DNA from 3 places in the Cellulomonas sp. KU4C genome. Region 2 is predicted to be linked to each of the others. Evidence: predicted binding sites of a transcription regulator. Region 2 holds the regulator's gene; each other region holds the start of a gene.

Region 1 (3,162 bases), 1.3 Mb from region 2:
TCGGCGAGCCGCCGCCGAGCGCGATGATCGTGTCGGGACGGAAGTGGCGCATCTGCGCGGCACCGGCCTGGACGGTCTTCACGGAGGGCTCGGGCTCGACCTGGTCGATGATCTGCAGCGCGACCTTGTTGGTGCGCCGGCCGAGCACGTCGATGATCTTGTCGACGAAGCCCAGCGTGGTCATCGTGGCGTCGGTGACGATGGTGACGCGCTCGACGTCGGCCATGTCGGACAGGTAGCGGATGGCGTTCGGCTCGAAGTACGTCTTGGCCGGGACCTTGAACCACTGCAAGTTGTTGTTCCTCCGGCCCACGCGCTTGATGTTGACGAGGTTGATCGCCGACACGTTGTTCGACACCGAGTTGTGGCCGTAGGAGCCGCAGCCGAGGGTGAGGGACGGGATGAAGGCGTTGTAGATGTCGCCGATGCCGCCGAGCGAGGACGGGGCGTTCGCGATGACGCGGATGGCCTTGACGCGGTTGCCGTACTCCTCGGTCAGCGCGTCGTCCTGGGTGTGGATGGCGGCGGAGTGGCCGAGGCCGTCGAACTCCACCATCTGCTCGGCGAGCTGGATGCCGTGCTCGGTGGACGTGGCGCGCAGCACCGCGAGGACCGGGCAGAGCTTCTCGCGGGTGAGCGGCTCGGCGGGGCCGACGCCGGAGACCTCGGCCAGGATGATCGAGGTGTCGGCGGGGACGGTGAAGCCGGCCTGCTCGGCGATCCACTGCGGCGACTTGCCGACGACGGTGGGGTTCAGCTTGGCGTCGGCGCAGTTCTTGCCCTTGGCCTCGACGCCGAAGATGAACTTCTCGAGGAGCGCCTTCTCCTTCTTGGACGCGCGGTACGCGTGCAGGACCGCGAACTCGTCGAGCGCGGTGTCGTAGATGACGTCGTCGATGATGACGGCCTGCTCGGAGGCGCAGATCATGCCGTTGTCGAACGACTTGGACAGCACCACGTCGTTGACCGCGCGCTTGAGCTTGGCCGACTTCTCGATGTAGGCGGGGACGTTGCCGGCGCCGACGCCGAGGGCGGGCTTGCCGCAGGAGTAGGCCGCGCGGACCATCGCGTTGCCGCCGGTCGCGAGGATGGTGGAGACGCCGGGGTGGTTCATGAGGAGGCCGGTGGCCTCCATCGACGGGGTCTCGACCCACTGGATGCAGTGCTCGGGGGCGCCGGCGGCGACCGCGGCGTCGCGCACGACGCGGGCGGCGGCGACGGACGACTGCTGCGCGTTCGGGTGGAACGCGAAGATGATCGGGTTGCGGGTCTTCAGCGCGATGAGCGACTTGAAGATCGCGGTGGACGTCGGGTTGGTCACCGGGGTCATCGCGCAGATGACGCCGACGGGCTCGGCGATCTCGGTGATGCCGTTGATCTCGTCGCGGCTGATGACGCCGACCGTCTTGAGGGCGGCCATCGAGTTGGTGACGTGCTCGCAGGCGAAGATGTTCTTGACGGCCTTGTCCTCGAAGACACCGCGACCGGTCTCCTCGACGGCGAGCTCGGCCAGGTGGCCGTGCTGGTCCAGGGCGGCGACGGCGGCCTTCTTGACCAGGCGGTCGACGTCCTCCTGGGTGAAGTGCGCGTACTCCGCCAGCGCCTTGGTGGCGCCGGCGACCAGCTGGTCGATGGCGGCGGCTGTGCCGGTGTCGGTGCTCGTGGTGCTCACGGGGGCTCTCCCGAGGGTTCCGATGGGGTGGGGTGGAGGGCTCCGTCGACCTCACGAGAAGACCGTATCGAGAAACTTTTCACAAAGTCTGGGACCGGAGTCCTGCGGACGTAGGTCCCGGGGTGCGGTCGGGCCCGCGGGGTCGCGCGACCGGTCGCCCGACGCCCGACGGCCGGCGTGCCGGATCGTCCGCTTGTGAGATGAAATGGCACGTCCGTGGCTTTTGCGGCATTGGTGAACATGGTCATCCGGCGCATTGCGGGAATGCCCCGGAATGCCGCTAGGGTGCTCGGGTCCCCGCCCGTGACCAGGAGGAACCCGTGCCCAGCCTGCAGGAGTCCGCGCAGAGCCTCATGTCCCTGGACGGCGCCGTCGCCTTCGCCGTCGTCGACCACACCAGCGGCATGACGCTCACCACCGTGAATGCCGTGCCGTTCGACATCGAGCTCGCCGCCGCGGTCGCGACCGAGGTCGTCCGGGCCCAGATGCGCGCGATCGACCAGCTCGGGGGTGAGCAGCTCGTGGACGACATCCTCATCACCCTGTCCGGCCAGCTGCACCTCGTCGTGATGAGCCGCGACCCCCGCTTCGCCGGGCTGTTCTCCTACCTCGTGCTCGACCGGGAGCGGGGCAACCTCGCGCTCGCCCGGCACCGGCTGCGCGCCGCGGCGGCCGACGTCGAGCTGTGACCCGGGCCGTGTCCGGCGTCGACGGCCTGCTCCGCGCGCTGGACGGCGTGCTGCCGCTGGACGCGCGCGTCGCCTGGGTCCCGGCGGACGGGCACGCGACGGCAGGCGCGCGGCTCCCCGCCCCGGTCGCCGACCTGCTGCCCGGGCTCGCGCAGATGCTGCGTCGCGCGGACGGCGTCGCGCCCGACGGCCGGGCGCGGCTGCTCCTCGAGACCGCCGACCGCACCCTGCTGGTCTGGGGCCTCGGTGAGGACGGGATCCTGGCGGTCGACCTGCGGCCGGACAGCAACGTGGCGCTGCTGCGCCGGGGGGTCGAGCCCGCGCTCGCCGCGTTCGTCGCCGACCGGCCGGCGCCCACCCGGCACCGGCGCGCGGTCCGGGCCGCCGGAGCCGTGCCCGACGCGAGTCCCGGCACCGCGGGCGAGCGCCCGGACGACCCCGACGCGCCCCCGGCCGACCTGCCCGGCACGATCTCGCTGCGGTACCTGGTCCAGGTCACCTGAGGTCCCGCACGACCGAGGCCCGCCACCCCGGACGGGGTGGCGGGCCTCGGTCGTGCGGTCCGAACGGGTCGGTCCGGCGGGGTCAGTCGTGCGCGCCCGGCGGGGGCGTCAGCACCGTGGGGTGGTCCGGCACGGTCGCGGTCATCAGCGTGCCGTCGGCGCGCCGGGTGCCCTCGATGTCGCGGACCGTCGGGGTGCCGATCAGCCGCGGCGCGGGCGCCAGGGCCACGACGACGGGCTCGCCGGCGGTGACCGTCACCGGCTCGCCGCGCACGACCAGCCGGGCGGAGTCGCCCTC
Region 2 (3,162 bases):
CCAGCCGACCTCGGCGGCGTGCTTGCGCAGCCGGCCCTCGGGGTTGATCGCGCACGGGAACCCGACCTCGGACAGGATCGGCACGTCGTTCAGGGAGTCGCCGTACGCGAACGACCGCGACAGGTCGAGGCCCTCCTTCTCGGCGAGGGTGCGCACCGCGGCGGCCTTGGCCTCGCCGTGCAGCAGGTCCCCGACGAGGCGGCCGGTGTAGAACCCGTCCGTGTGCTCGGCGATGGTGCCCAGCCCGCCGGTGGTGCCGAGCCGGCGGGCGATGATCTCGGCGATCTCCACGGGCGTGGCGGTCACCAGCCAGACCTCGTGGCCCGCGCGGATGTGCTGGTCCAGCAGCCGCTGCGTGCCGGGGAAGATCCGCAGCGACAGCACCTCGTCGTAGACGTCCTCCGCGATGGCGACGAGCTCGGCGACGGACCGGCCGTGCATGATCTCGAGCGCGCGGGACCGGACCTCGTCGATCTGCTGGCGGTTCTCGCCGAACGTCAGGTAGCGGATCTGGTGCACCGCGAACCGCACCAGGTCGGCGCGGCGGAAGAAGCCCCGGCGGTACAGGCCGACGGCGAGGTGGAACGAGCTCGCGCCGCGGATGATCGTGTTGTCGACGTCGAAGAACGCGGCCACCTTGCCCGGCTGCGCGGGGTCCCCGGGGGTGGGTGCGATCGGCTCGGGCACGCCGCCACTGTAGTCAGATGCCTAGGCTCGTGCCGTGCCGACCTCCGATGTCACCCCCGGCCCCGCGCCGCGCACCGTGCTGTACGTCCGCGCGGGCTGCCACCTGTGCGACGCCGCCCGCGAGGTGGTGGCGCGCGTGACCGCGTCCCGGGGCGAGACGTGGCGGGAGGTCGACGTCGACGCGGGCGGCACCGCGGCCGACGGGCGACCGCTCGCGGCGGCGTACGGGGAGCTGCTGCCGGTGGTCGAGGTGGACGGTGCACGCGTCGGGTACTGGGAGATCGACGCGTACCGCCTGGCGGACGCCCTCGCGGGGCCCCCGACCGCCTAGTCTGTGCAGGTGCGTGCCCTGCCGCCGACCACCGTCGCCCGCCTCCCGGGATACCTGCGTTCCCTCGGCGGTCTCGCGTCCGAGGGCGCGAGCACCACGTCCTCGGAGCAGCTCGCCGAGCTGGTGGGCGCGTCGCCCGCGCAGCTGCGCAAGGACCTGTCGTACCTGGGGGCCGGCGGCCGGCGCGGTGTCGGCTACGAGGTCGACCACCTGCGCAAGCAGATCGCCCAGGCGCTGGGGATGACGCAGGAGCGCAACGTCGTCATCGTCGGGATCGGCAACCTGGGGCACGCCCTGGCGACGTACTCGGGGTTCGCGGACCGCGGGTTCGTGCTGGTGGGCCTGTTCGACGCGGACCCCGACGTCGTCGGCACGACCGTCGGCGGGCACCGGGTGCAGCACGTCGACCGGCTGGAGGACGTGATCGCCGCGGCGGACGCGAGCATCGCCGTGGTCGCGACCCCGGCGTCCGTCGCGCAGGCCACGACCGACCGCCTGGTGGCGGCGGGCGTCACGGGCATCCTCAACTTCGCGCCGCGCACCGTGCGGGTGCCGGACGGCGTCGACGTCCGCGAGGTCGACCTCGGCTCGGAGCTGCAGATCCTCGGCTTCCACGCCCGTCAGCGGTCGACCCGGCCCGAGGACGCGGCCCCGGCCGACCCGGCCTGACGTCGCGCGGCCAGGGCCGCGCGGTCCCGGGACGGAAGAAGGGCCCGATCGCGGCAGGGGGTGCGCGATCGGACCCTTCGGCCCGGGTGCCCCGTCAGGGGCGTCGAGGTCAGGCGGCCTTGATGGCCGAGACCTCGAGGTTGATGACGACCTTGTCGCTCACCAGGACGCCGCCGGCCTCGAGGGCCGCGTTCCAGGTGATGCCGAACTCCTTGCGGGAGATCGTCACGGAGGAGGAGAAGCCGGCGCGCTGGTTGCCGAACGGGTCGGTGGCCGCGCCGCCGAACTCGGTGGCCAGGTCGACGGACTTGGTCACGCCGTTGATGGTCAGGTCGCCGGTGACGACGTAGTCCTCGCCGTCCGCGCGGACCGCGGTCGAGGCGAAGGTCCACTCGCCGAACTTCTCCAGGTCGAAGAAGTCGGCCGACTTCAGGTGGCCGTCGCGGCCCGCGTCGCCGGTGTTGATGGTCGACGGGTCCAGCGCGGCGGTGACGCCGGAGAGCGTGAGGTCCTCGGCGACGGTGATGGTGCCGGAGGTCACCGCGACGGTGCCGCGGACCTTGGAGATGCCCGCGTGGCGGACGGTGAAGGACGCCTCGGTGTGCGAGGGGTCGATCGTCCAGGTGCCGGCGGTGAGGGCGGTGGGGAGCGTGGTGGTCGACATGCGGTGCCTCCTGCGAAGGTTGAAGCGTCAACTGCGGTTAGTTGAGATTTCTACTACAGTGTGGGGAGCGACGCAAGGGCTGTGGGACGATCAGCGACCCACGTCACAGCGCGCCCCCAGGAAGGACACGTCGATGACCGCCACGACCAGCACCCCCGGCCCGACCCGCGAGCCGCGGGCGCACGACGACGTCCGCTGGCTGACCGCCGACGAGCAGCGCGCGTGGCGGGCCTGGCGGGACGGCGCCGCGCGGCTGCTCGACATCCTCGGGCACGAGCTGGAGCAGGACTCCGGCCTGTCGCTCGGGGAGTACGAGGTCCTGGTCCGGCTGTCCGAGGCGCCCGGCCGCACCCTGCGGATGTCCGAGCTCGCCGGCGAGCTCGCCCACTCCCGCAGCCGCCTCACCCACACCGTCCGCCGGATGGAGAACGCCGGTCTGGTCGAGCGCGCCCCCTGCCTCGAGGACGCCCGCGGTGTGAACTGCACCATGACCGAGGCCGGCTGGCGGCGCCTGGTCGACGCCGCACCCGCGCACGTCGAGTCGGTCCGCGCGCACCTGGTCGACGTGCTCACGCCCGCGCAGCTGCAGGCCCTCGGGGACGCGATGGGCGTCGTCGGTGCCGCGCTCCAGGCCGGCTGCGCGCAGGCCGTCGCCGCCGCCGAGGAGCGGTAGGGGTCCGAGCACCCAGCAGGGTTTGCGAGACTGACCCCATGGTCGCCACCACTGTCCACCTGATGCGGCACGGCGAGGTGCACAACCCCTCGGGCGTGCTCTACGGCCGGCTGCCCGGATACCACCTCTCCGAGCGGG
Region 3 (3,162 bases), 1.9 Mb from region 2:
GCGGACCGTGGCGTACTTGATGGCCGACAGCGAGTCCGCCACGACCGACAGGCCGGCGATGCCGCAGGCCATCGTGCGCAGGATGGTGCGGTCGTGCAGCGCCATCTCGAGCCGCTCGTACGCGTATTTGTCGTGCATGTAGTGCACGCAGTTCAGCGCGTCGACGTAGGTCTCGGCCAGCCAGTCGAGCAGCTTGTCGTACTTCGCCGCCACGTCCTCGTAGTCCAGGACGTCGCCCTCGACGGGGGCGCTGACCGGTGCGACCTGCTTGCCGGTGATCTCGTCGCGGCCGCCGTTGATCGAGTACAGCAGCGCCTTGGCGATGTTGACCCGCGCACCGAAGAACTGCATCTGCTTGCCGACCCGCATCGGGGACACGCAGCAGGCGATCGCCGCGTCGTCGCCCCACGAGTTGCGGATCAGGTCGTCGGACTCGTACTGGATCGCCGAGGTGTCGATCGAGACCTGGGCGCAGTACTTCTTGAAGCCCTCCGGAAGGCGGTTGCTCCACAGCACCGTGAGGTTCGGCTCCGGGGCCGGGCCGATGTTGTAGAGCGTCTGCAGGAACCGGAACGACGACTTGGTGACCAGCGGCCGCCCGTCCTCGCCGATGCCGCCGATGGACTCGGTCACCCACGTCGGGTCGCCCGAGAACAGGTTGTCGTACTCGGGGGTGCGCAGGAACCGGACGATGCGCAGCTTGATGACGAAGTCGTCGATCAGCTCCTGCGCGAACTCCTCGGTGATCGCGCCGGAGGCGAGGTCACGCTGCAGGAAGACGTCGAGGAAGGTCGAGGTGCGGCCCAGCGACATCGCCGCGCCGTTCTGCTCCTTCACCGCGCCCAGGTAGGCGAAGTACAGCCACTGCACGGCCTCGCGGGCCGTCGTCGCCGGCTTCGAGATGTCGTAGCCGTACGTCGCGGCCATCCGCTTGAGCTCGTTGAGCGCGCGGATCTGCTCCGCGTTCTCCTCGCGGTCGCGGATGATGTCCTCGACCGACGGCTCCATGTCGAGCTCGTGCCGCTCGAGGCGCTTGGCCTCGATCAGCGCGTCCACGCCGTAGAGGGCCACGCGGCGGTAGTCGCCGATGATCCGGCCGCGGCCGTACGCGTCGGGCAGGCCCGTGATGAGGTGCGAGGAGCGCGCGGCGCGCACGTTCGGGGGGTACACGTCGAAGACGCCGTCGTTGTGCGTCTTGCGGTACAGGCTGAAGATCTTGGCGACCTCGGGGTCGACGTCGTAGCCGTAGGTCTCGAGGCTCTTCTCGACCATGCGCCACCCGCCGTTGGGGATCATGGCGCGCTTGAGCGGGGCGTCGGTCTGCAGGCCGACGATCAGCTCGTTCGGCTCGTCGATGTAGCCCGCGGGGTGGGAGACGATCGTCGACGGGGTGTGGTTGTCGATGTCGTAGACGCCCTTGGCCCGCTCGGCCGGGAACATCGCGCTGAGCTTGGCCCAGACACCGGTCGTGCGCTCCGTCGGGCCGGCGAGGAACGCCGAGTCGCCGGTGTAGGGCGTGTAGTTGCGCTGGATGAAGTCGCGGACGTCGATCCCGTCGCACCAGGGACCGGTGACGAACCCGGCCCAGGCGTCGGCGGCTGCGTCGGTGCCGGTCTGGGGTACTGCTGTGGTGGACATCTGATGCTCCCTCGCTGAGTGCGTCGTACTAGTGACGCTATTCACGAGGTCATGGGATGTCTTGGGACCTACGGCCCGGCTGCGGCCCGACCAGCCGGAACGCCACGTGACGCCGCTCACGCCCTGCGCACGGCAGGCGTCAGGCCGGCGCGCCCAGGGCGGCGAGCACGTCCGCCGCGACGTCCGGCGCGGTCAGGCGCAGCGACGTCAGCAGCTCGTCGCGGCTCGCGTGCTCGAGGAACGCCCGCGGCACCCCGAACGTCTGCACCGGCACGGCGATCCCGGCGTCGCGCACCCGCTGCGCCACCGCCGAGCCGATCCCGCCCTCGCGCACCCCGTCCTCCAGGGTCACCGCGTGCTCGTGCTCGCCGACCAGCTTGACCAGGGCCGCCGGGACCGGCAGCACCCAGCGCGGGTCGACGACCGTCACCCGCAGACCGTGCGCCGCGAGCAGCTCGCCCAGCGCCAGCGCCGTGCCCGCCATCGACCCCACCCCGCACACGAGCACGGACCGCGACCGCGCGTCCGCGCCGGGGTGCCGCGCGAGGACGTCCACGCCGTCCTCCTCGTCCACCGCGGGCAGCGGGTCCACGAGCGCCCCCTTGGGGTACCGCACGACCGTCGGCGCGTCGTCGACGTCCACCGCCGCCCGCAGCGCCGAGCGCAGCGTCTCCTCGTCCCGCGGCGCCGCGAGCCGCAGCCCGGGGACCACCCCCAGGAGCGCCAGGTCCCACATCCCGTTGTGGCTCGCACCGTCGTCGCCGGTCAACCCCGCCCGGTCGAGCACGAACGTCACGCCCGCACGGTGCAGCGCGACGTCCATGAGCACCTGGTCGAACGCGCGGTTCAGGAACGTCGCGTACACCGCGACCACGGGGTGCAGCCCCGCGAACGCCATGCCCGCCGCGGTGGTCACCGCGTGCTGCTCGGCGATGCCCACGTCGAACGTCCGGTCGGGGAACTCCGCCGCGAACGGCGCCAGACCCACGGGGTTCAGCATCGCGGCGGTCAGCGCCACCACGTCGGGCCGGCGGCGGCCGATCCGGACGATCTCGTCGGCGAACACCCCCGTCCAGCCGAACCGCGACGGCGCGACGGGCAGGCCGGTCTCCGGGTGGATCTGCCCCACCGCGTGGAACCTGTCGGCGACGTCCTGCTCCGCCGGGGTGTACCCGCGGCCCTTCTCGGTGATGACGTGCACGATCACCGGACCGCCGAACGCCTTCGCCCGTTGCAGCGCGAACTCCACCGCGCGCGCGTCGTGCCCGTCGACCGGACCGACGTACTTCAGGCCCAGGTCCTCGAACATGCCCTGCGGCGCGACGACGTCCTTGATGCCCTTCTTCAGGCCGTGCAGCGCGTCGTACGCCAACCGCCCGGGCGGCCCCGACCGGCGCAGCGTCCGCTTGCCCCAGGTCAGCACCGTCTCGTAGCCGCGCGTCGTGCGCAGGGCGTCGAGGTGCAGCGCGAGCCCGCCGATCGTCGGCGCGTAGGACCGGCCGTTGTCGTTCACCACGACGACCA

What was found. Region 2 encodes Rex, which represses fermentation and respiration genes when NADH is low (regulators of the CRP and FNR family bind a similar motif). Its sites were predicted from a motif close to CTTGTGAANNNNTTCACAAG; they were not measured.
Region 1: the regulator Rex is predicted to act here: its motif matches at 1,739-1,758, upstream of adhE (bifunctional acetaldehyde-CoA/alcohol dehydrogenase).
Region 3: the regulator Rex is predicted to act here: its motif matches at 1,667-1,686, upstream of pflB (formate C-acetyltransferase).

The regions. Positions count from the first base shown of each region.
Region 1 covers NZ_CP200322.1:87,715-90,876, reverse strand. Annotated here, with positions in the region: gene adhE (bifunctional acetaldehyde-CoA/alcohol dehydrogenase) at 1-1,672, opposite strand, end outside; gene AC1VL8_RS00440 (hypothetical protein) at 1,993-2,361, shown strand; gene AC1VL8_RS00435 (hypothetical protein) at 2,358-2,864, shown strand; gene AC1VL8_RS00430 (glycoside hydrolase family 65 protein) at 2,947-3,162, opposite strand, start outside.
Region 2 covers NZ_CP200322.1:1,366,931-1,370,092, forward strand. Annotated here, with positions in the region: gene AC1VL8_RS06475 (HAD family hydrolase) at 1-687, opposite strand, end outside; gene AC1VL8_RS06480 (glutaredoxin family protein) at 722-1,018, shown strand; gene AC1VL8_RS06485 (redox-sensing transcriptional repressor Rex) at 1,028-1,687, shown strand; gene AC1VL8_RS06490 (YceI family protein) at 1,797-2,351, opposite strand; gene AC1VL8_RS06495 (MarR family winged helix-turn-helix transcriptional regulator) at 2,485-3,024, shown strand; gene AC1VL8_RS06500 (histidine phosphatase family protein) at 3,063-3,162, shown strand, end outside.
Region 3 covers NZ_CP200322.1:3,265,495-3,268,656, forward strand. Annotated here, with positions in the region: gene pflB (formate C-acetyltransferase) at 1-1,638, opposite strand, end outside; gene dxs (1-deoxy-D-xylulose-5-phosphate synthase) at 1,778-3,162, opposite strand, start outside.